DNA from 2 places in the Kitasatospora paranensis genome. Region 1 is predicted to be linked to the other one. Evidence: riboswitches for the same ligand, from Rfam matches in the RefSeq annotation. Region 1 holds a riboswitch; the other holds the start of a gene.
The links. A riboswitch is a leader RNA that binds a small molecule or an ion and turns the genes downstream of it on or off. The one in region 1 is predicted to bind glycine.
Positions count from the first base shown of each region.

Region 2: another riboswitch for glycine. It lies ahead of gcvT (glycine cleavage system aminomethyltransferase GcvT); the one in region 1 lies ahead of gcvP (aminomethyl-transferring glycine dehydrogenase).

Region 1 is NZ_BAABKV010000001.1:1,860,969-1,871,933, reverse strand. Features, by position in the region: gene ABEB13_RS09425 (DUF2382 domain-containing protein) at 45-1,358, opposite strand; glycine riboswitch at 1,595-1,699, shown strand; glycine riboswitch at 1,700-1,834, shown strand; gene gcvP (aminomethyl-transferring glycine dehydrogenase) at 1,923-4,796, shown strand; gene ABEB13_RS09415 (DUF5999 family protein) at 4,910-5,101, opposite strand; gene ABEB13_RS09410 (hypothetical protein) at 5,440-6,015, opposite strand; partial or broken gene ABEB13_RS09405 (glutamate-cysteine ligase family protein) at 6,368-7,866, shown strand; gene ABEB13_RS09400 (CPBP family intramembrane glutamic endopeptidase) at 7,913-8,782, shown strand; gene ABEB13_RS09395 (hypothetical protein) at 8,825-9,121, opposite strand; gene ABEB13_RS09390 (MFS transporter) at 9,398-10,738, opposite strand; gene ABEB13_RS09385 (dienelactone hydrolase family protein) at 10,813-10,965, opposite strand, start outside.
Region 2 is NZ_BAABKV010000001.1:5,477,359-5,488,323, reverse strand. Features, by position in the region: gene ABEB13_RS26310 (ABC transporter ATP-binding protein) at 1-665, opposite strand, end outside; gene ABEB13_RS26305 (ABC transporter permease) at 662-1,660, opposite strand; gene ABEB13_RS26300 (ABC transporter substrate-binding protein) at 1,779-3,548, opposite strand; partial or broken gene ABEB13_RS26295 (ABC transporter permease) at 3,644-4,632, opposite strand; partial or broken gene ABEB13_RS26290 (enhanced serine sensitivity protein SseB C-terminal domain-containing protein) at 5,259-6,133, opposite strand; gene ABEB13_RS26285 (enhanced serine sensitivity protein SseB C-terminal domain-containing protein) at 6,301-7,095, opposite strand; glycine riboswitch at 7,209-7,309, shown strand; gene gcvT (glycine cleavage system aminomethyltransferase GcvT) at 7,495-8,613, shown strand; gene gcvH (glycine cleavage system protein GcvH) at 8,690-9,064, shown strand; partial or broken gene glyA (serine hydroxymethyltransferase) at 9,202-10,469, shown strand; gene ABEB13_RS26265 (L-serine ammonia-lyase) at 10,617-10,965, shown strand, end outside.

The DNA.
Region 1 (10,965 bases):
GGCCCCGGCCCGCTGCAGCGGGCCGGGGCCTGAGGGACGCCGGCTCAGGAGGGCCGCAGCGACTCCGGCCGCACCGTCCCGTTGGGCGAAGCCGTCCGTGCGGCCACGCCGGCCGGCACCGGCCCGGCGGAGTGCACGGGGGCCGGCCCGGCATGGGGTGCGGCGGCCTGCCCGTGGCCGCCGTCGGCCGCGGCCGGACGGTTCTGCGGTGCGGCGGCCCGGTCGGCCTGCTGCGGGCCGTGCGGCTGCTGGGCGGTGCCGTCGTGGACCTCGACCTGCTCGCGCCGCAGCTCCTCGCGGACCACCTCCTCCTCGGTGTACCGCTCGACCACCAGCCGCACCCGCTCGACCGGCGCCAGGTACTTGCGGACCACCGGGCGCTCCTCGCGCAGGGTGACCTCCTCCATGGCCTCGGCGATCTCCTGCTCCGTCAGCGACGCCCGCTCGGCGTCGGTGACCGGCACCCGCTCCACGCGCACCCGCTCGCGCACCACCGGCACCCGCCGCTCGACCGCCTCGGAGGTCACGTACTTGCGCAGCCGTGCCGTGCCGAGCACGTGCCACTCGGTGCTGATGTCCAGCCGCTCCTCGCGGCAGGTCACCTCGACCGGGCCGCTGGGGGCCGCCGTCGAGGCCGCCGTCCGGGCGGCGGACGGGGCGGACTGCGCGGACGGGGCGGGCCGGGCGGCGACCTGGGTGCCCTGGGCGGCCTGGGTGGCAGCCGCGGTGGGCAGCCGGCGGACGTTGTCGACGAGGGTCTGCGCCGCCGGACGCGGGTCGGCCGCCGCCCCGTGGGACGCCGTGCCGTCCGCGGGGCGTCCGGTGCCCCGGGCCGCCTCGGGCTGCGGCGCGGTGGCCGGCCCGGCCGTCGGCCGCTGCTCCTCGACCGCCCGGTCGTGCACGGCGCCGCCGTCGGCGCGGGCATGCCCGCCGTCCGGGCCGCCGGCCGCCGGACGGCCGGACACCGCGCCGAATTCCGCGTCCTGCGCCCGACCGGTGCCCACCGGCGCCGCGGCCGCCGGCGGGGCGGTCGGCCGCCCGTTGCCGGAGGTGTCCAGCCCGTAGTAGCGGTACAGCTGCAACTCCTGCGCGGGTGAGAGGTGCTGCCCCACGCCGAAGTCCGGGGACTCCTTGATCAGCGACTTGTCGTACGGGACGCGCAGTTCCTCGCCCGAGAACTCGCTGGTGGTCAGCGGGACGAAGGCGTCCCGGCCGAAGATCCCGGTGCGGACCGCGGCCCACTCGGGCTCACCGGTCGCGTCGTCGAGATAGACCTCGTCGACCGTGCCGATCTTGTCACCGTTCCGGTCGACCGCCTTGTGCCCGATCAGGTCTCGCGGATCGATATCGGTCTGCACGCTGTCCTCCAGTGCACCTGCTCCTGCGGTCGTCGGGGACGGGGGCGGCTGGAGGAGCTGGCCAGACGCCATCTCACACGAAACGCCACGAACCGGATGGCGGCGAGCGGAGCACGTCCGTCCGTGGGCGGCCCTGCTCCGTCCGGGCGACGGCGCCTCCGACCGGCGGCCGTGCGACGGCCGTCACAGCAGCCGTGATCCACCCGGGTCCCGCTGGTACCCTGGGCGGCGACCGCCGAGCCCGCGCGGGAGAGTCCCCACCCCGCTGAACTGGCGGGACGGGGCGCCGAAGGAGCAACTCCTCCCCGGAATCTCTCAGGCATCCGTACCGCGTGGGATAGGTCACTCTGGAAAGCAGGGCAGGGCCGTTGGCACAGGAGCCGCCGGTACCACCCTCACCGACGGTGCAAGTCGACAGGATGCCTCCGGGCGCCGGTACGGCGAAGCTCTCAGGTACCGATGACAGAGGGGGAGGCCTGACGGGTTCGTGCGTTCCTGGCCCCCCACGGCGGCCGGCCGTCGCGCGCACCCCCGCCGGTCCGTGACCAGGAGGCCTCGACCCCCATGAACGCCCAGCCGACTCTCACCGAGCTCGAAGCGGCCAGCCCCTTCGAGACCCGCCACATCGGCCCCGACACGGCCGCCCAGGACAAGATGCTGGCCCAGGTCGGCTACGGCTCCCTGGACGAGCTGTCCGACGCGGCCGTGCCCGAGGCCATCCGCAGCCTGACCGCCCTCGGGCTGCCGGCCGGCCGCAGCGAGGCCCAGGTGCTCGCCGAGCTCCGCGAGCTCGCCGACCGCAACCAGGTCCTCACCCCGATGATCGGCCTCGGCTACTACGGCACCTTCACGCCGCCGGTCATCCTGCGCAACGTGCTCGAGAACCCCGCCTGGTACACCGCCTACACCCCGTACCAGCCGGAGATCTCGCAGGGCCGCCTGGAGGCGCTGCTCAACTTCCAGACCGTGGTCTCCGACCTGACCGGCCTGGCCACCTCCGGCTCCTCGCTGCTCGACGAGGGCACCGCCGCCGCCGAGGCGATGGCGCTGGCCCGCCGCGTCACCAAGGTCAAGGGCGGCGTCTTCCTGATCGACGCCGACACCCTCCCGCAGACCGTCGCGGTGATCGAGACCCGTGCCGTGCCGACCGGTGTCGAGGTGGTCGTCGCCGACCTGTCCGACGGCATCCCGGCCGAGATCGCCGAGCGCGGCGTCTTCGGCGTGCTGCTCCAGTACCCGGGCGCCTCCGGCGCCGTCCGCGAGCTCGCCCCGGTCATCGAGCAGGCCCACGGCCTGGGCGCGGTCGTCGCCGTCGCCTCCGACCTGCTCGCCCTCACGCTGCTGAAGTCCCCGGGCGAGCTGGGCGCCGACATCGCCTGCGGCACCTCGCAGCGCTTCGGTGTCCCGATGGGCTTCGGCGGCCCGCACGCCGGCTACCTCGCCGTGCGCGCCGAGTACGCCCGGAACCTGCCCGGCCGCCTGGTCGGCGTCTCGGTCGACGCCGACGGCAACCGCGCCTACCGCCTCGCCCTGCAGACCCGTGAGCAGCACATCCGCCGCGAGAAGGCCACCAGCAACATCTGCACCGCCCAGGTGCTGCTCGCCGTGATGGCCTCGATGTACGCCGTCTACCACGGCCCGGACGGCCTCGCCGACATCGCCCGCCGCACCCACCGCTACGCCGCGGCGCTCGCCGAGGGTCTGCGCGCCGGCGGCGTCGAGCTCGTGCACGGCACGTTCTTCGACACCGTCACCGCCCGCGTCCCGGGCCGCGCCGACGAGGTCGTCGCCGCCGCCCGCGCGGCCGGCGTCAACCTGTACCGGGCCGACGCCGACACCGTCTCGATCTCCTGCGACGAGACCACCACCCGCGAGCACCTGACCGCCGTCCTCGGTGCGTTCGGTGTCCGGGGCGCCGAGCTCGCCGAGACGGCCGACGTGCTGCCCGCCGCGCTGCTGCGCGAGGACGAGTACCTCACCCACCCGGTCTTCCACAGCCACCGCTCGGAGACCGCGATGCTGCGCTACCTGCGCCGCCTCTCGGACCGCGACTACGCGCTGGACCGCGGCATGATCCCGCTGGGCTCGTGCACCATGAAGCTCAACGCGACCACCGAGATGGAGCCGGTGACCTGGCCCGAGTTCGGCCAGCTCCACCCCTTCGCCCCGGCCGAGCAGGTGCAGGGCTTCCTCAGCCTGATCCACGGCCTGGAGCAGCAGCTCGTCGAGGTGACCGGCTACGACGCCGTCTCCATCCAGCCGAACGCCGGCTCCCAGGGCGAGCTGGCCGGTCTGCTGGCCGTCCGCGCCTACCACCACGCCAACGGCGACACCCAGCGCGACGTCTGCCTGATCCCGTCGTCCGCGCACGGCACCAACGCGGCCTCCGCGGTGATGGCCGGCATGCGGGTCGTCGTGGTCAAGACCCTCACCGACGGCGACGTCGACGTCGAGGACCTCAAGGCCAAGATCGAGCAGCACCGCGACCAGCTGTCCGTGCTGATGGTCACCTACCCGTCCACCCACGGCGTGTTCGAGACCGAGATCACCCAGATCTGCGCCATGGTGCACGAGGCCGGCGGCCAGGTCTACGTCGACGGCGCCAACCTGAACGCCCTGGTCGGCCTCGCCAAGCCGGGCAAGTTCGGCGCGGACGTCTCGCACCTCAACCTGCACAAGACCTTCTGCATCCCGCACGGCGGCGGCGGCCCGGGCGTCGGCCCGGTGGCCGTGCGCGAGCACCTCGCCCCGTACCTGCCCAACCACCCGCTCCAGCCGGAGGCCGGCCCGGCCACCGGCGTCGGCCCGATCTCGGCCGCGCCGTGGGGCTCGGCGGCGATCCTGCCGATCTCCTGGGCGTACGTCCGGCTGATGGGCGGCGAGGGCCTCAAGCGCGCCACCCAGGTGGCCGTGCTGAACGCCAACTACATCGCCAAGCGGCTCGCGCCGTACTACCCGGTGCTCTACACCGGCCCCGGCGGCCTGGTCGCGCACGAGTGCATCATCGACCTGCGCCCGCTCACCAAGGCGACCGGCGTCACCGTCGACGACATCGCCAAGCGCCTGATCGACTACGGCTTCCACGCACCGACGATGTCGTTCCCGGTGGCCGGCACGCTGATGATCGAGCCGACCGAGTCCGAGGACCTGCACGAGATCGACCGGTTCTGCGCCGCGATGATCGAGATCCGCGCGGAGATCGAGAAGGTCGGCTCCGGTGAGTGGGACGCCGAGGACAACCCGCTGCGCAACGCGCCGCACATCGCGGCCCGCCTGGCCGGCGACTGGGCGCACGCCTACAGCCGCGAGGTGGCCGTCTTCCCGGCCGGCGTCAACCCGGCCGACAAGTACTGGCCGCCGGTGAGCCGCATCGACGGCGCCTACGGCGACCGGAACCTGGTCTGCTCCTGCCCGCCGCTGGACGAGTACGGCGCCTGATCCCGGGCACCGACAGGGGCGCGGGGCCTGCGCACGGACCGGGGAGCACCAGTTGCTCCCGGGCCGGGCGCGGCCCCGCGCCCCTGCGCGTTGTCGGACGACCCCCGGCCGCCTCAGGCGGCCACGGCCAGCGGGCGGCGCGGGGCGATCACCCGGCCGTCGGGGAGGAGTTCGCCGGTGTCCTCGAACAGCAGGACACCGTTGCAGAGCAGGCTCCAGCCCTGCTCGGGGTGGCGGGCCACCGGTACGGCCGCTTCGCGGTCGGCCGACTCCGCCGAAGGGCACTCAGGACGGTGCTGGCACACAGCTCGTACCTCGCTTTGCTCATGATCCCGCCCCACCGCACGGCACCCCCCGAGGCGTGCCGCCCTGCCGGCGGATCCTCACTCGCCGGCCCAGGTGTGAGTCGACGCTCCGGTGGGTAGGACAGAGCCCGCTCCCACGCTGGTTCCCAGTGTCGGCATCCGCGGTCCGTCTCGCAGCTGTTTCGTGACATGCGCCACAACCCGCGTCCGGAGATCACCCGTTCAGGCGGCGGGCGGCGGCCGCAACGCCCGGACGGGCCACCGGCCGCCTGACCCTGTCGAGTCAGGGCCGATGGCCCGTCCGGGTGATGCGCCCTCCTCGGGCCGGCCCCTCCCCGTCAGCCCCGCCCGAGCAGCAGGGGTGCGCCGTCCACCTCGGGGCGGTCCAGCGCGGTGAGCAGCTCGCCCGCCTGGTACACCCGGTGCGCCGTGACCCCGAGCGGCGCCGGCGACAGCGGGATCAGCAGGTCGTCCGCCCCGCCCGGCTCGGGGCCGGTCAGCCACAGCGCGGTGGCGTAGTGCCCGGGCATCGACAGCAGCCGCGGCTGGTGCCGGATGCGCGAGCCCTGTGCCAGCTGCCAGGCCTGCCGCAGCGCCTGCACCGTGGAGTCCAGGTACGGGCCGGCGGCGAAGTGCGCGAAGGTGTGGCCCACGCCCGGTGTCTCGCTCACCTCCGCGGCCGCCACGACGCCCGCGGTGCCGTGCTTGATCAGGAACCGCCAGCCGGTGCGCCGTGCGGAGGCGAGGGCAGGCCCTTCGAGGACGTACACGGCCAGCGGGTGCGCCGGCAGCAGGGGGCCGGGGGTACTGCGGAGCACGGCGGCCGCCGGCCGCCGGTGCGTGCTCTCGTCGTCGAGAGCGGCCAGGACGGCGCGCAGGGCGCTGGGCGGCGGTTGAGGGGTCTGCAGAGTCATGGCGGGTCGCCTCTCCGTGCGAGATCGGCGTGCGAGTGCGGCATACCGGCGTGGCGTCGGTGTGTGACGGGACCTGGGCCGTGTCCGGTTGGGCATGATCGCGGTGCGGGCGCGGCACCACGCCTGCACGAGGTTGTCGTGCGGCGGGAGGCCGGGCGGGCGCGCAGTGCGAATTCTACTCGAACAGGTGCGCAGGGTGACCTTGATATCACGTTCGGTGGCGTGCGGCAAGTCGGGATTCTACTGACGAGTCGTCAGATCCCGTCGCCGCCAACCTGTTCGAGTGCCCGGGCTATCGATCTTCCGGATGGGCATGATGCTTGCACGGTCGACCTAGGGGAGGAGGGCACTCATGGGCGAGAAGGTCGTTGCCACTCGCGCTGAACTGTCCGACCGGCAGCTGTACCGACGCAAGCTCCAGTCCTGTCTGGACGTGCTCGAACGGATGCTGCGCGAGGGACGCTTCGACCGCCCCAGAGCCATGATGGGCCTGGAGATCGAGCTCAACCTGGTGGACGAGCAGGGCCTGCCGGTCATGCGCAACGCCCAGGTACTCGAAGCCATCGCCTCCGCCGACTTCCAGACCGAGCTCGGCCGGTTCAACATCGAGGTCAACGTCGCCCCCGGCGGCTCGGTGGGCACGTCCTGGAGGACCTGCGGGAGGAGATCGACACCTTCCTGCGCTACGCCGACCGGCGGGCCGCCGAGGCGGGCGCCCGGATCGTCATGGTGGGCATCCTGCCGACCCTCGACCTGGACCACACCGGTCTCGACAGCATGTCCCACAACAACCGGTACACCCTGCTCAGCGACCAGATCCTGGCCGCTCGCGGCGAGGACATCGCGCTCGACATCGAGGGGGTCGAACACCTGGCCGTGGAGTCGGTGTCGATGGTCGCGGAGGCCGCCGCCACCTCGCTGCAGCTGCACCTCCAGGTCACCCCCGAGCGGTTCGCCCCGGTCTGGAACGCCGCCCAGGCGGTCTCCGCCAGCCAGGTCGCCCTCGGCGCCAACTCGCCGTTCCTCTTCGGGCGGGAGCTCTGGCGCGAGACCCGCCCCGTGCTCTTCCAGCAGGCCTGTGACACCCGTTCGGCGGAGCTCAAGGCCCAGGGCGTGCGCCCCATCACCTGGTTCGGGGAGCGCTGGGTCGACTCCGCGCTCGACCTGTTCGCGGAGAACCTGCGCTACTTCCCGGCCCTGCTGCCGATCTGCGACGACGAGGACCCGGTCAAGGTGCTCGCCTCGGGCGGCGTCCCCAAACTCGCCGAGATGCGCCTGCACAACGGCACCGTCTACCGGTGGAACCGGCCCGTGTACGACGTCGCCGACGGGGTCGCCCACCTGCGGGTGGAGAACCGCTGCCTGCCGGCCGGTCCCACCGTCGCCGACACGCTCGCCAACGCGGCCTACTACTACGGGCTGGTCCGGGTCCTGGCCGAACAGCCCCGGCCGGTGTGGAACCGGCTGCCGTTCGAGCGGGCCGACGAGAACTTCCACACCGCTGCCCGGTACGGCATCGACGCCGTGCTGCACTGGCCCCGCTCCGGTCGGGCCGGCCGCGGCACCGGCCCCGTCGCCGTCACCGACCTCGTCCTCGGCGAGCTCCTGCCGCTGGCCTACCAGGGACTCGACGAGTGGGGAGTGGAGCCCGCCGACCGCGACCGCTACCTCGGCATCATCGAGCAGCGCTGCCTGCGCCGCACCAACGGCGCCGCCTGGCAGGCCGCCACCGTCCACCGGCTGCGCGAGCACTTCCACATGGACCGCACCGCCGCCGTCGCCGCGATGACCAGGAGGTACCTGGAGCACATGCGCACCGGGGAGCCGGTGCACACCTGGCCGGTGGGCTGAGCGTCCGGCCCGCCCAGCAGCCGCCTTCTCATCCCGGTGTGCGAGGATGATCGGCCCGGAGACCGCCCAGGTCCCCGGGCCGCGGCCGGTACCGGCCGCGGCCGCAGCGCCGCGGGCGGGAGACCAGGTGACCAGCGTTTCGATCGAGCCCGAGACCGGCACGCCGGCCCGCCGCCTGCTCGGTGTCGAGCTGCTCATCGTGCTCGGCCTCTCGCTCGGTGCCAGCGGCATCGGCGCGCTGATCAGCTTCGCCGACTCGCTCACCCAGCCGATCGCGCTCGGCCAGCAGGTCGCGACCCTCAACGGCTCCCGGGCGCCCGGCCGCCCGTGGATCGACCTCGCCTGGCAGCTCTACTACATCGCCCGCGGCCTGATGCCCGTCGCCCTGGTCGGCTACCTCCTGGTGCGCGAGTCCACCTCGCTGCGGGTCCTCGGCTTCGACCTCGGGGACAAGCGCCGCGACCTCGGCCGCGGCGTCCTGGTGGCCGCCGCCATCGGCGGCACCGGGCTCGGCCTCTACCTGGCCGCGCAGGCGGCCGGGTTCAACCTGACCGTCGCCCCCTCGGGACTGCCGGACGTCTGGTGGCGCATCCCCGTCCTGACCGCCTCCGCCTGGCAGAACGCCATCCTGGAGGAGGTGATCGTGGTCGGCTACCTGCTGCGCAGGCTCGGCCAGCTGGGCTGGTCCTGGCCGGCCGCGGTGGTCGCCAGCTCCGTGCTGCGCGGCTCCTACCACCTCTACCAGGGCGTCGGCGGGCTGGTCGGCAACATGGTGATGGGCGCGGTCTTCTGCCTGCTCTACCGCCGCTGGGGCCGGGTGATGCCGCTGGTGGTGGCGCACGCCCTGATCGACACCGTCGCCTTCGTCGGCTATGCCCTGCTGGCCGGCCACGTCAGCTGGCTGCCGACGGGCTGACCCCGGGCCGACCCGGGTCCTGCCGGGTCGCCGGGCGCGGCGTCAGCGGGCCCGCCACGTGCGGGGCGGGCGGCGCAGCAGCCGGTCGACTTGGTACCGCTCCAGACCCTCGGCGGGGTCGATCCGCAGCAGCAGCCGGTCGCGGCGCAGCAGCGAGTTGCGGACGAGCCGGGGCGGGATGACGTCGTCGATCCAGGCGAACGGGCGGCCCTGGGCATGGCGCAGCAGCGGCGCCCACTTGGCGCCGGAGAAGAGCTCCATCAGCCGGATCCGGGGGTCGCCGGGCTGCCGCCGGTAGCCGTTGACCCGGACGACGGGCAGGTCCGGCAGGCCGAGCACCGGGCAGAGCAGCTCGTTCGCCGACTCCTGCCAGGTGGTGGCCCAGCAGAGTTCGTAGTGGTCGGCGAGTTCGCGCAGCCAGGCGCCGTGCCGGGGGTGAGCAGCACCTCGTACCCGAGCATCTCGTGGCGGTGGAAGTCGTCGGCGGGGTAGGGGTCGGCGGGGTTGAGGACGCCGTCGACGTCCACGTACAGCAGGGGCTTTGGGGGCACGGGCGCTCCGCTCGGGTGGCCGGGTACGTTCGGTACGGACGCGCCGGCGCCGGGCCCGGTTGCCTCAGCGGGCGTCGGCGGTCGCGGGGACGGCCGCCGGTACGGGGGCGGGGGCGGGCGCGGGGGCGGGCGAGCCGGCCACCGGGGCGGACGTGCGCCGGGTCAGCCGGCGGACCTCCGGGACGGCGAGGACGACGACGGCCAGGGCGACGGTGACCAGCGCGCACGTCCACAGCGCGCCGTCCAGGCCGAGGGCCTCGGCGGCCGGGCCGGCCAGGGCGGTGCCGAGCGGGGTGAGCGCGATGGAGCCGAAGTGGTCGTACGCGGAGACCCGGGAGAACATCTCGGCGGGGATCTCCTGCTGCATGGCGACCATCCAGTTGACGCCGAAGACCGTCACGCCGCAGCCGGAGACGAACATCGCGGCGATCAGCACCGGCAGGCCCGCCCCGGCGGCCAGGGTCAGCGCGGGCAGGGCGAACAGGAAGACGCCGAGGTTGCCGACCAGCAGCAGCCGGCGGGGCTGCCAGCGGGCCATCAGCAGGCCGGCGGCCAGCATGCCGATGCCGAGGGCGGCCATCGCCAGGCCCCAGGCGTCGGCGCCGCCGAACCGCCGGGCCGCCACCACCGGGCCGTAGACCGCCTCGACCGCCGCGACACAGGCGATCATGAGGGAGAACTGCAGGACGACCGCCCAGAGCCAGCGGCGCGAGACGAACTCCCGCCAGCCCAGGCGCAGTTCGTGGACGAGCCCGGGGCGGGCGACGTCCGGCCGCAGCTGTTCGACCTTCAGCAGGGCGCGCAGGGAGCCGGCCACCGCGAACCCGGCGGCGTCCACCAGCAGCACCCAGCCGGGGCCGACCGCGGCGGCCATCGCGCCGCCGAGCGCCGCGCCGCCGATCTGCGAGCCGTTCAGCGCCATCCGGTAGACCGAGAAGGCCTTGCCGGCGTCGGCGGCGGCCACGCTCTCCATGATCATGCCCTCGGAGGCGGGGGCGTAGAACGCCTGCCCGGCGCCGCCCGCCGCCGCGCACAGCAGCAGCGACCACAGCGGCGTGGTGCCGGCCAGCACCAGCGCGGCGAGCACCGCTTGCGAGAGGGCGTTGAAGAGGTTGGCGGCGACCATGACCCGGTGGCGGGGGATCCGGTCGGCGAGGGCCCCGCCGATCAGCAGGAACAGCACCAGCGGCACCAGCCGCGCGGCTGTGACGTACCCCACTTGGGTCGCGGTGCCGCCGGCCTGCAGGACGGCGAAGGCGGTGGCGATCGGCGCGGCCGCGTTGCCGAGCCCGCTGACCACCGTGGCGGCGGTCTGGATGCGGAAGTTGCGGCCGGCCCAGGCGAACCGGGCACGGGGCGCGGGCATCGGGGCCGACGCGGGGGAGGGGGCGGGGGCGGAGGTCACTACGAGACTATCGGCCCTCGCCGTCCGGAAGTCCATCCGATTACCGGTGCACCGCGTCCGGCAGTCGCCCCGGGTCAGCCGAGGTGGCCCCAGAGGAAGCTGAGGGTGCGCTGCCAGGCGATCCGTGCCTGGAGCGGGTCGTAGGTGCCGAGCAGGTTCTCGTCGTTCATGAAGGCGTGCCCGGCCGGGTAGAAGTGGATCTCCGGTCGGCGGTCGGTGGCCTCGCC
Region 2 (10,965 bases), 3.6 Mb from region 1:
ACGGCCGAGCCGAACTCCTTCTGCAGGTCCCGGATGAGGTCCAGGATCTGCGCCTGGACCGTGACGTCCAGGGCGGTGGTCGGCTCGTCCGCGATCAGCAGCGACGGGTCGTTGACCAGGGCCATGGCGATCATCGCGCGCTGGCGCATGCCGCCGGAGAACTCGTGCGGGTAGGCGTCCACGCGCTTGTCGGGCTGCGGGATGCCGACCCGGTCGAGCATCTCGATCGCCCGGGTGCGGGCCTGCTTCTTGGAGGTGCCGGGGTGGTGCGCCCGGTAGCCCTCGACGATCTGCGCGCCCACCGAGTAGTAGGGGTGCATCGCCGTCAGCGGGTCCTGGAAGATCATGGCCATCTTCTGGCCCCGCAGCTTGCGCACCCGCTCGGGGTCGGCGCCGATCAGCTCCTCGCCGTCGAGCCAGACCTCGCCGGAGATCCGCGGGGCACCGCGCTTGGTGCCGACGCGGTGCAGGCCCATGATCGACAGCGAGGTGACCGACTTGCCGGAGCCGGACTCGCCCACGATGCCGAGGGTCTTGCCCTTCTCCAGGTCGAAGGTCAGCCCGTCGACGGACTTGACCAGGCCGTCCTCGGTGGGGAAGTGCACCCGCAGGTCGCGGACCGAGAGGAACGCGGACGGCTTCTGGGTGTTCAGCGTCTTGCTCATGCCAGCCTCACGCGGGGATCGACAACGGCGTACAACACGTCAACCAGCAGGTTGGCAATGATGATGAAGAAGCCGGCGAAGAGCGTGACACCCATGATCACCGGCAGGTCGCTGGAGCTGACCGCGGCGACCGCCTCGTAGCCGAGGCCACGGAAGTTGAAGGTCGTCTCGGTGAGCACCGCGCCGCCGATCAGGGCTCCGAGGTCCATACCGAAGACGGTGAGGATCGGGGTGAGCGTGGAGCGCATGGCGTGCTTGCCGATGACCGTCCGCTCGCCGAGGCCCTTGGCCCGGGCGGTGCGGATGTAGTCCTCGCCGAGCACTTCGAGCAGGGTGGCGCGGGTGAGACGGGCGTAGGTCGCCGCGTACAGGAACGCGAGGGTGACCCACGGCAGCACGAGGTTCTGGAACCAGCCGACCGGGTCGTCGCCGAGGTTCACGTAGTCGTGCGGGAACCAGCCGAGCTGGTAGACGAAGATCGCGCTGGCGAGCATGCCGGTGAAGTAGATCGGCAGCGAGACGCCGGCCAGGGCGGTGGTCATGGTGATGCGGTCGATCGCGGTGCGGCGGCGCAGCGCCGAGACCACGCCGGTCGCGGTGCCGAACACGAGCCACAGCAGGGACGCGCCGGCGGCGAGCGAGGCGGTGACGCCCAACCGGTCGAGCAGGACGGGCCACACCTCCTGCTCGGTCTTGAAGGAGTAACCGAAGCACGGCGCGGAGCAGTGGGTGATGTCCACGCCGGTGCTGTAGTCGCGCCCGACGAACAGGCCCTTCAGGAACAGGAGGTACTGCTCGAGGATGGGCTTGTCGAGGCCCATCTTGTGACGGATGCCCTCGACGGCCACCTTGTCGGCGATCTTGCCGACGTAGAGGAGCGCGGGGTCTGTCCCGGTGAGCTTGGGCACCATGAAGAAGATGCCAAAGGTGACCGCGGAGACCACCAGCAGCATGGCGACGACGTTGACGAGCCGTCGAATGAGATACACGAGCACTGCGGTCGGGCCCGCCCCGGGCCGGCGCCTCCCCTGTGGGGGTGGCGGCCGGCCCGGGCGGGACCTTCACCTGCCCTTCGGACTAGCTTTGCGAACTACGGGGTGAGGACGGGGCAGGTCACTTGCCGTCGGAGACGCCGAGCGCCTGGAAGTCGACCTCGCCGAACGCGTCGGTGATGTAGACGTTGGTCAGGCGCGGGTTGCGGTAGTTGAGCGCCTTGTCGGCGACGACGGGCAGCCACACGGCGGTGTCGACGACCTTGTGGTTGATCTGCTTGTAGATGTCGGCGGCCTTGGCCGGGTCGACCTCGGCGGCAGCCTGGTCGAACAGCTTGTCGACCGCGGGGTCCGAGGTCTCCGGGTAGTTGCTGTTGCCGTTCTTGGTGATGAAGCGGCTGTCCATCAGGGGCTGCATGTAGCCGGCGCCGTTCGGGTAGTCGGCACCCCAGCCGGCGACGATCAGGCCGTAGCCCTTCTGGTGGACGACGTCCGGCGCACCGGCGACGGAGGCGAGCAGCTTGCCGTCGTACTGGTCGACGTTGACCGTGACGTTGATCGCCTTGAGGGCGGTCTGCAGCGCGACGGCGGTGTTGACCTCCTTGGCCTTGTTGCCACGGACGGCGATGGTGGTGGTGAAGCCACCCTCCTTGCCGCAGTCCTTGAGCTCGGCCTTGGCCTTCTCCAGGTCGGGCTTGCCCTTGGTCAGGCCGAACGGGTCGTAGTCGTCCGAGCCGAGGATGTTCGGGGGCAGCATGTTGCCGAAGGTCGAACCGGCCACCGAGCCGCCGCGGGCGGTCTGCAGGGCGGTGGTGTCGGCCGCGTACAGCACCGCCTTGCGGCAGTGGATGTTGTCGAAGGGCGCGACCTTCTGGTTCAGCGCGATGAAGCGGATGAAGCCGTTGTACGGGTCGTCCGTGTTGGCCTTCAGCTTCGGGTCCTGGAGGACCTTGACCTGGGCGGCCTGGGACAGACCGGTCTGGCCCCAGTCGATGTCGGCGGAGCCGTCCAGCAGACGCGCGTCCATGTCGTCGGCGTTGGTGGTGACCGTCAGCTTGACGACGTCCGGCAGCGCCTTGCGGAACGGGTCGCTGGTCGGGTCCCAGTTGGGGTTGCGGACGAGCTCGTAGCCCTTGCCCGGCTCGACCTTGCTGAACTTGTACGGGCCGGAGGAGACCGGCTTGTCGCCGTACTTGGCGCCGGTGTCCAGCTTCTGCGGGACGGGCGAGGCGGAGCCCATGGCCAGCAGGTACGGGAAGGAGGAGTCCGGCTTGGCCAGGTGGAAGATGATGGTGCCGTCGTCCGGGGTCTCGACCGTCTTCAGGCCCAGCTTGTTCGGGTCGGTGTCCTTGTACGGGCCGGGGTAGTTCTGGCCCTGGTCCAGGGACTGGATCAGGTAGGTCGGGCCACCGGAGACGACGTCCTGCGCGAAGATGCGCTCGATGCCGTACTTGATGTCCTTCGAGGTGATCGGGGAGCCGTCCTCGAACTTCAGACCCTGCTTCAGGTGGAAGGTGTAGGTCTTGCCGTCCGAGGCGACCGCCGGCTGGTTGGCCGCGAGGTCCGGGACGAGCTTGAGGCTGTCCTTGCCCGCCTTGCCGTCGAAGGCCAGCAGGGTACGGGCGTAGAAGCGCTCGTAGTTCCAGACGGAGGCGTAGTACGCACGGCCCGGGTCGAGGGAGTCGACGTCGGTGCTCGTCCAGAGGTTGAGCGTGCCGCCCTTCTTGTCGGAGGGGTTCAGCACCTTGTCCACGGCGGCGTTGAAGCCACCCGCCGACGCGCCCTTGGTCGCGGTGTCGCTGGTGCCGCCCTTGGTGCCGCCGCAGGCCGCAGTGGTCAGAGCCAGGGCAGCCACGAGGGAGGCTGCGGCAAGTGTCCTGTTGCGCTTCATGGGTGAGGAATCCTCCTGATGATGTGCGGGCACGAAGGGTCCGCCGGGGGCGGGCAGGCTGAGAGGGGCCTGCCGGGTCTTGAGGGAGGGCTGGACTAGTTGCCCTTGGGGTCGAGGGCGTCGCGCAGGCCGTCACCGAAGAGGTTGAAGGCGAGCACCGTGACGAAGATCGCGATGCCGGGGACGACCATGTACGTCGGGTCGACCTGGTAGATCTTGGTCGCGTCGGAGAGCATCTGACCCCAGGACGGCGTGGGGGCTTCACGCCCGCTCCAAGGAAGCTGAGCGCCGCCTCGCTGAGGATGTTGGTCGGGATGATCAGCGTCGCGTAGACGAGGATCGGGGCGACCAGGTTCGGCAGCAGCTCCCGGAACAGGATGTGCAGGCTGCCGGCGCCCAGGCTGCGGGCGGCGTCGACGAACTCGCGGTGCCGGAGCGACAGCGCCTGGCCGCGGACGATGCGTCCGATGTACGGCCAGCCGAAGAAGCCGATCACCAGCACCAGGATCGCCATCCGCACGCCGCTGCCGCTGAGGCCGAGCAGCGAGTTGGGCATGACCGAGACCAGGGCGATGGAGAACAGCAGCTGCGGGAAGGCCAGCAGCACGTCCATCACCCGGCTGATCGCCGAGTCGATCCAGCCGCCGAAGTAGCCGGCCGCGGCACCGAGCACCACGCCGATCAGCACGGAGACGCCGGCGGCCAGGAAGGCCACCGTGAGCGAGATGCGGGCGCCGTAGAGGATCCGGCTGAAGACGTCGCGACCGAAGGTCGGGTCGACGCCGAGCAGGAAGTCGCTGCTCATCCCGCCGTAGGCGCCCTTGGGCAGGCCCAGGTCGGGGTTGATCTGGTCCGGGTGCGGTTCGTCGACCGGGTGGCCGAGGAGCGAGGTCAGCACGGGGGCGAAGATCGCGGCAAGGATCAGCAGGAGCACCACGGCGCCGCCCGCGAGGGCGACCTTGTCCCGCTTCAGCCGGTCCCAGGCGATCCGTCCGGGAGAGCGTCCTTGGATGCTCTTGGACGGGCCGCCCGCGGGCGGGGCCTCAGGCCTCGCTGAGCCGGTGGTCTCGATGGGTGTGGTCATGAGTCAGTTCGTTCCCCTCGCCGACGGTGGCCGGCCCACGGTTCCGGTCGGCGAGGCGACCCGGGCCCGGTCAGGGCCCGGACCTCGGACGGTCCGGAGTTCGCGACAGGTGCGGTGCAGAGCGGTGCGGTGGTTCCGTACGCCGGTGCGGCGGTGCAGAGTTCGTTTTCGGGGGTGCCGGAGTCCGGTGAGCGGCGGAGGCCGCGCGGTGGAGGTCCGGTCTGTGCGGAAGCAGGTACTTCGGGCGTGCTGGGTGCTGGAGAGCGCGGCATGCACATCGCGCGGTTCAGCGGACGAGGTGCGCGTTCGCCTTTGTGGGGCTCGGCTCGCGCACTGCGTGTGCAGCACTCTCCGTTATCGGAGCGGCCTTCCGCCAGAGGGGAAACCGAAGGATGCCCAACTGTGATCTACCGCATGCACGGCAAAGCCGGACGAATAGGCGTCTTCACATCGTTGAAACAAAACCGACAAGACGCATGCTGACGTAAGGTCGCCAACGGCGGGATGACGCCACGAAAGAGCCAGGACCAGCGGCCCCGCAGAAAACGGCGGGATAACGCCAGTGGCGGAATGCCGCCACTGCCCGGGCGCGCGGCGCCTCGGACGGTGGTGGGGAGCAGGCGCCGTCAGCGCCCGGGGTAGCCCTGCCAGGGCTGTTGCGGCCAGCCCTGGTGCCCCGGAGCCGGTTGCGGAGAGTAACCGTAGGGCGGGTAGGGCGCGGGGGCCTGCGGCTGCCCGTACTGGGCGTCGCGGTCGAAGAACGGCCGGGCGTTCGCCCTCATCCAGAGCGCCACCGGGTCGAACTCGTCGGCCACCGCCACGGTGGAGACCGCCAGCCCCTCGGGGGCGAGCGCGGCCGCGCGTTGCACCAGCGCCCGGGCCGCCTCCACGGCCGGCGGGGAGGTGTCGTACAGGTCCAGGCCGATGGCCAGGTACGGCTCGCCGAGCACGGGCTGCACCCAGGCACGGCGCAGCGCGCGCAACGGCCGCACCTCGCCGGCCTGCTGTTCCAGCAGGGCGTAGAACTGCGGGGCGTGCACCTGCGGTTCGCTCAGCTGCAGCGGACCGGCGGGCAGCCGGTCCAGGCCCAGCGCGATCCGGCGCAGGTCCGCCCAGGGGACGCCGACGCCGCCGCCGGGGGCGTGCGGGTTGAGCCACAGGCCCCAGCGGGTGCGGAAGAGCGCCGCGGCGATCTCCGCGCCGGGGATGACCTCGTGGGCGCGGGCCCAGCCGCTGGCGGCGAGCTGCTCGGGGAGGTGACCGCGGGCGCGTACCCGTGCCCGCTGATGTCCATGTTCCCGTACTGGGCGTCGGGGCTGCCGGGGGTGCCGTGCCAGAGCAGCATCCACACCTGGCCGCCGGCCAGGGCGCGCAGCAGCTCCTCGTAGGCCTCCCAGCGCTCCGGGCCGACCGCACCGAGGGCGCGCTCGATGGCGCCCGGGTCGCCTTCCGGCGTCCGGCCCCACTGGCCGGACGCGCCACCAGCCGCTGCCGCGCTCATGCGCCCGCCCCGCTCCGCTCTCTCACGTCGTCGCGCCCCGTCCGCTCCGTGTTCCACCGCTCGTGTGGACCGTCGTCCCCAACTGTCGGGGAGCACCCTATTGGGCGTGGCCGACAGGCGTCATACCGCATTCCCCCTCCCGGCCCCCAGGGCCGGGGCCGGACGGGTCATCCGCGCACGTAGAACGGCGCGACCCGGGTGACCAGCCACTCGACCACCGGGTCGTCGGCCAGGTCGAGCAGCACCAGGTGGACGCCCCACGGCGGCGGCGCGGTTCCCAGCGCCCGCCCGAGCGCCTCGTTGACCTGCGCGGGTTCGGCCGGCCACTGCGGGTCCAGCTGGACGCCGACGTACAGCTGCGGCGCGTCCGCCTCCACCCGGGCGAGCGCCCGACGGGCCGTCAGCACGCCCGGGACGGCGGCGAGTTCGGCGGTCGCGGCGGCCAGGAAGGCGTAGGGCTCCTGGTGCGGCTCGGGCTCACGCAGCGCGACCGCGGCGCCCTCGGGGAGCGGTTCGGCGGCCCAGCGGTCGTCCCGCGGCCCGCGGCGCAGCTCCGCCACGCCCTCCGGCGGCACCGGGAGGCCGACCGGCGCCTCGGGGTTGACCGCGATGCCGATGCCGAGCGGCAGGCCGCGGGCGAACTCCCACACCGGGGCGATCGCGAAGGCCATCCCCGGCGCGTGCTGGAGGAACTGCTCCTGCGAGGAGAACACCGGCACGTACGGGGAGCCCGCCAGCTCGATCGTCGGCAGGTCCAGGGAGGCGCCCTGCGGGTCGGCGCCGGCCGGCAGCGGGATCCACACCTGGCTGCGCGCGAGCACCTCGATGACCCGGGGTGTCGCGCCGGGGTCGCCGAGCGCCGCGGTGAGCACCTGTTCCAGTTCGTTGACCGGCCAGCCGCCGCCCTCCGGCGCCTCTCCGGGTGCGGCCCACGCCTGTGCCTCGCCCGCCGGATACCCCATGAACGCCCCTTCGATCGACCTCAGGACAGAGCCTAGCGGGCCTCCCCTCTCCCATCAGGGTCGGCGGCATGCCATGATGAGCCCGCTGTACCGACAACCTCATACTGGCCGCTCGAACCCGCGCGGGAGAGTCCGGACGCCCGACAGGGCGCGCCCGGCGCCGAAGGAGCAAGTCCTCCCCGGAATCTCTCAGGCCCCCTACCGCACGGGCGAGGCACATCTGGAAAGTGGACACGGCCGCGCCGTGCGCCCACCCACGGTGCAAGCCGCCATCCTTGGAGGAGGCGGTGAAGCTCTCAGGTTGTTGACGACAGACGGGGAGACTCCACACCTTCCGTGCCCGTTCGCGGGCGGGAAGGGCCCACGCGTGCCCGCAAGCAGCCAAGGAGTCCGTCCGTCATGTCCCTCCGTCACACCGCGCTCGACGCGCTGCACCGCTCGCTCGGTGCCACGATGACCGACTTCGCCGGCTGGGACATGCCGCTGCGTTACGGCAGCGAGCGCGAGGAGCACCTCGCCGTCCGCAACCGGGCCGGCCTGTTCGACCTCTCGCACATGGGCGAGATCACCGTCAGCGGCCCGCAGGCCGGCGCGATGCTGGACCACGCCCTGGTCGGCTTCATCTCGGCGCTCGGCGTACTGCGCGCCCGCTACACGATGATCTGCCGCGAGGACGGCGGCATCCTCGACGACCTCATCGTCTACCGCACCGCGGAGGACGAGTACATGGTGGTCGCCAACGCCTCCAACGCGCAGGTCGTGCTGGACGCGCTGACCGAGCGCGCCGAGGGCTTCGACGCCGTCGTGCGCGACGACCGGGACGCCTACGCGCTGATCGCCGTCCAGGGCCCGGAGGCCAACGGCATCCTCGCCTCGGTCACCGACGCCGACCTGCCCGGCCTCAAGTACTACGCGCTGCTGCCCGCCACCGTGGCCGGCCGCCAGGTGTGGCTGGCCCGCACCGGCTACACCGGCGAGGACGGCTTCGAGGTCTTCTGCGCCCCGGCCGACGCCGAGCACCTCTGGCAGGCGCTGACCGAGGCCGGCACGGGCGCCGGCCTGGTGCCGTGCGGCCTGTCCTGCCGCGACACGCTGCGCCTGGAGGCGGGCATGCCGCTGTACGGCCACGAGCTGTCCACCGACCTGACCCCGTTCGACGCGGGCCTGGGCCGGGTGGTGCGCTTCGACAAGACCACCAACGACGGCGCGTTCGTCGGCCGCAAGGCGCTGGAGCAGGCCGCGGCGGAGGCGGAGTCCAACCCGCCGCGCAAGCTGGTCGGCCTGGTCTCCGAGGGCAAGCGGGTGCCGCGGGCCGAGTACGACGTGGTCGACGCCGACGGCACCGTGATCGGCCGGATCACCTCGGGCACGCCCTCCCCGACCCTCGGCCGGCCGATCGCCATCGCCTACCTGGACGCGGCGCACGCGGAGCCCGGCACCGCGGTCGCGGTCGACGTGCGCGGCAAGCACGAGCCCGTCGAGGTCGTGGCGCTGCCGTTCTACAAGCGCGCCCGCTGAGGCCCGATCCGCCATCCCCGGGTCCGCCCAGCGGACCGCTCCGCCCTTCCCTCTTGCCATCCTGGAGAATGACGCCATGAGCAACCCCAAGCACCTGCAGTACACCAAGGAGCACGAGTGGCTGACCGCCGCCGAGGACGGGGTGTCGACCGTCGGCATCACCGCCCACGCGGCGGACGCGCTCGGCGACATCGTGTACGTCCAGCTCCCCGAGGTCGGTGACACCGTCACCGCGGGTGAGACCTGCGGTGAGCTCGAGTCCACCAAGTCGGTCAGCGACCTGTACTCGCCGGCCACCGGTGAGATCGTCGAGGTCAACCAGGCCGTGATCGACGACAACTCGCTGGTGAACAGCGCCCCGTTCGAGGGCGGCTGGCTGTTCAAGGTCCGCGTCGAGGCGACCGACGAGCTGCTCGACGCCGACGCGTACACCGCCTTCATCGGCGGCTGACCGCCGCTCCACCCCCGGGGCGGTCGCAGCGCGGCGGCCGCCCCCTCCGGCCCCTGGCCCGCGCGTCGCCCGCCGTCCTGCCGGCCGGCGCTGCCGCGCGCGGCGCTCCTTCACCGCCCTAGGGGAGACACCACCTCATGACGGTTCTCAACCAGTCCCTGCACGCGCTCGACCCGGAGATCGCGGCCGCGGTCGACGCCGAGCTGCACCGCCAGCAGACCACCCTCGAAATGATCGCCTCCGAGAACTTCGCCCCGGTGGCGGTCATGGAGGCCCAGGGCTCGGTCCTGACCAACAAGTACGCCGAGGGCTACCCCGGCAAGCGCTACTACGGCGGCTGCGAGCACGTCGACGTGGCCGAGCAGATCGCGATCGACCGGGTGAAGGCGCTGTTCGGCGCCGAGCACGCCAACGTGCAGCCGCACTCCGGCGCGCAGGCCAATGCGGCCGCGATGTTCGCCCTGATCCAGCCGGGCGACACCATCCTGGGCCTGAGCCTGGCGCACGGCGGCCACCTCACCCACGGCATGAAGATCAACTTCTCCGGCAAGCTCTACAACGTGGCCGCGTACCACGTGGACGAGAAGTCCGGCCAGGTCGACATGGCCGAGGTCGAGCGCCTCGCCAAGGAGCACCAGCCGAAGCTGATCATCGCCGGCTGGTCCGCCTACCCGCGCCAGCTGGACTTCGCCGAGTTCCGCCGCATCGCGGACGAGGTCGGCGCACTGCTCATGGTCGACATGGCGCACTTCGCCGGTCTGGTCGCCGCGGGCCTGCACCCTCGCCGGTGCCGTACGCCGACGTGGTCACCACCACCACCCACAAGACCCTGGGCGGCCCGCGCGGCGGCGTCATCCTCTCCAAGGCCGAGTGGGCGAAGAAGATCAACTCCGCGGTCTTCCCCGGCCAGCAGGGCGGCCCGCTGGAGCACGTGATCGCCGCCAAGGCCGTGGCCTTCAAGGTCGCCGCCTCGGAGGAGTTCAAGGAGCGCCAGCAGCGCACCCTCGCCGGCGCGAAGATCCTCGCCGAGCGCCTCCTGCAGCAGGACACCGTGGACGCCGGCGTCTCGGTGCTCTCCGGCGGCACGGACGTCCACCTCGTCCTGGTCGACCTGCGCAACAGCGAGCTGAACGGCCAGGACGCCGAGGACCGCCTCCACGAGGTCGGCATCACGGTCAACCGCAACGCCGTCCCGAACGACCCGCGCCCGCCGATGGTCACCTCCGGCCTGCGGATCGGCACCCCGGCGCTCGCCACCCGCGGCTTCCAGGCCGAGGACTTCCGCGAGGTCGCCGACATCATCGCCGAGGCCCTGCTGCCGGGCTTCGACGAGGCCAAGGCCACCGCGCTGAAGGCCCGCGTCACCGCGCTGGCCGTGAAGTACCCGCTGTACCCGGACCTGTAGGACCGGCTCCCTCCCCGCGGTGACCGGCCTCACCCCCGCCGGCCGCCCGGACCTCCCGGGGCACCGCGCACACTGGACAGTGCGCGCGGTGCCCCGTCCCGTGTCACCCCGCAAGTCCTTCCACGAGACAGACAAGGACGTCACCCCGTGGCCCTCAGCGTCTTCGACCTCTTCTCCATCGGCATCGGGCCCTCCAGCTCGCACACCGTCGGCCCGATGCGCGCGGCCCGGATGTTCGCCCGCCGGCTGCGCTCGGAAGGGCTGCTCGACAAGACCGGCAGCGTCCGCGCCGAGCTGTTCGGCTCGCTCGGCGCCACCGGCCACGGCCACGGCACCCCCAAGGCCGTCCTGCTCGGCCTGGAGGGCAACTCGCCGCGCACCGTCGACGTCGACCGCGCCGACGAGGCCGTCGAGCGGATCCACGCCGCCAGGCGGCTGCGGCTGCTCGACGAGCACGAGATCGCCTTCGACCCCGCCGCCCAGGTGGTGCTGCACC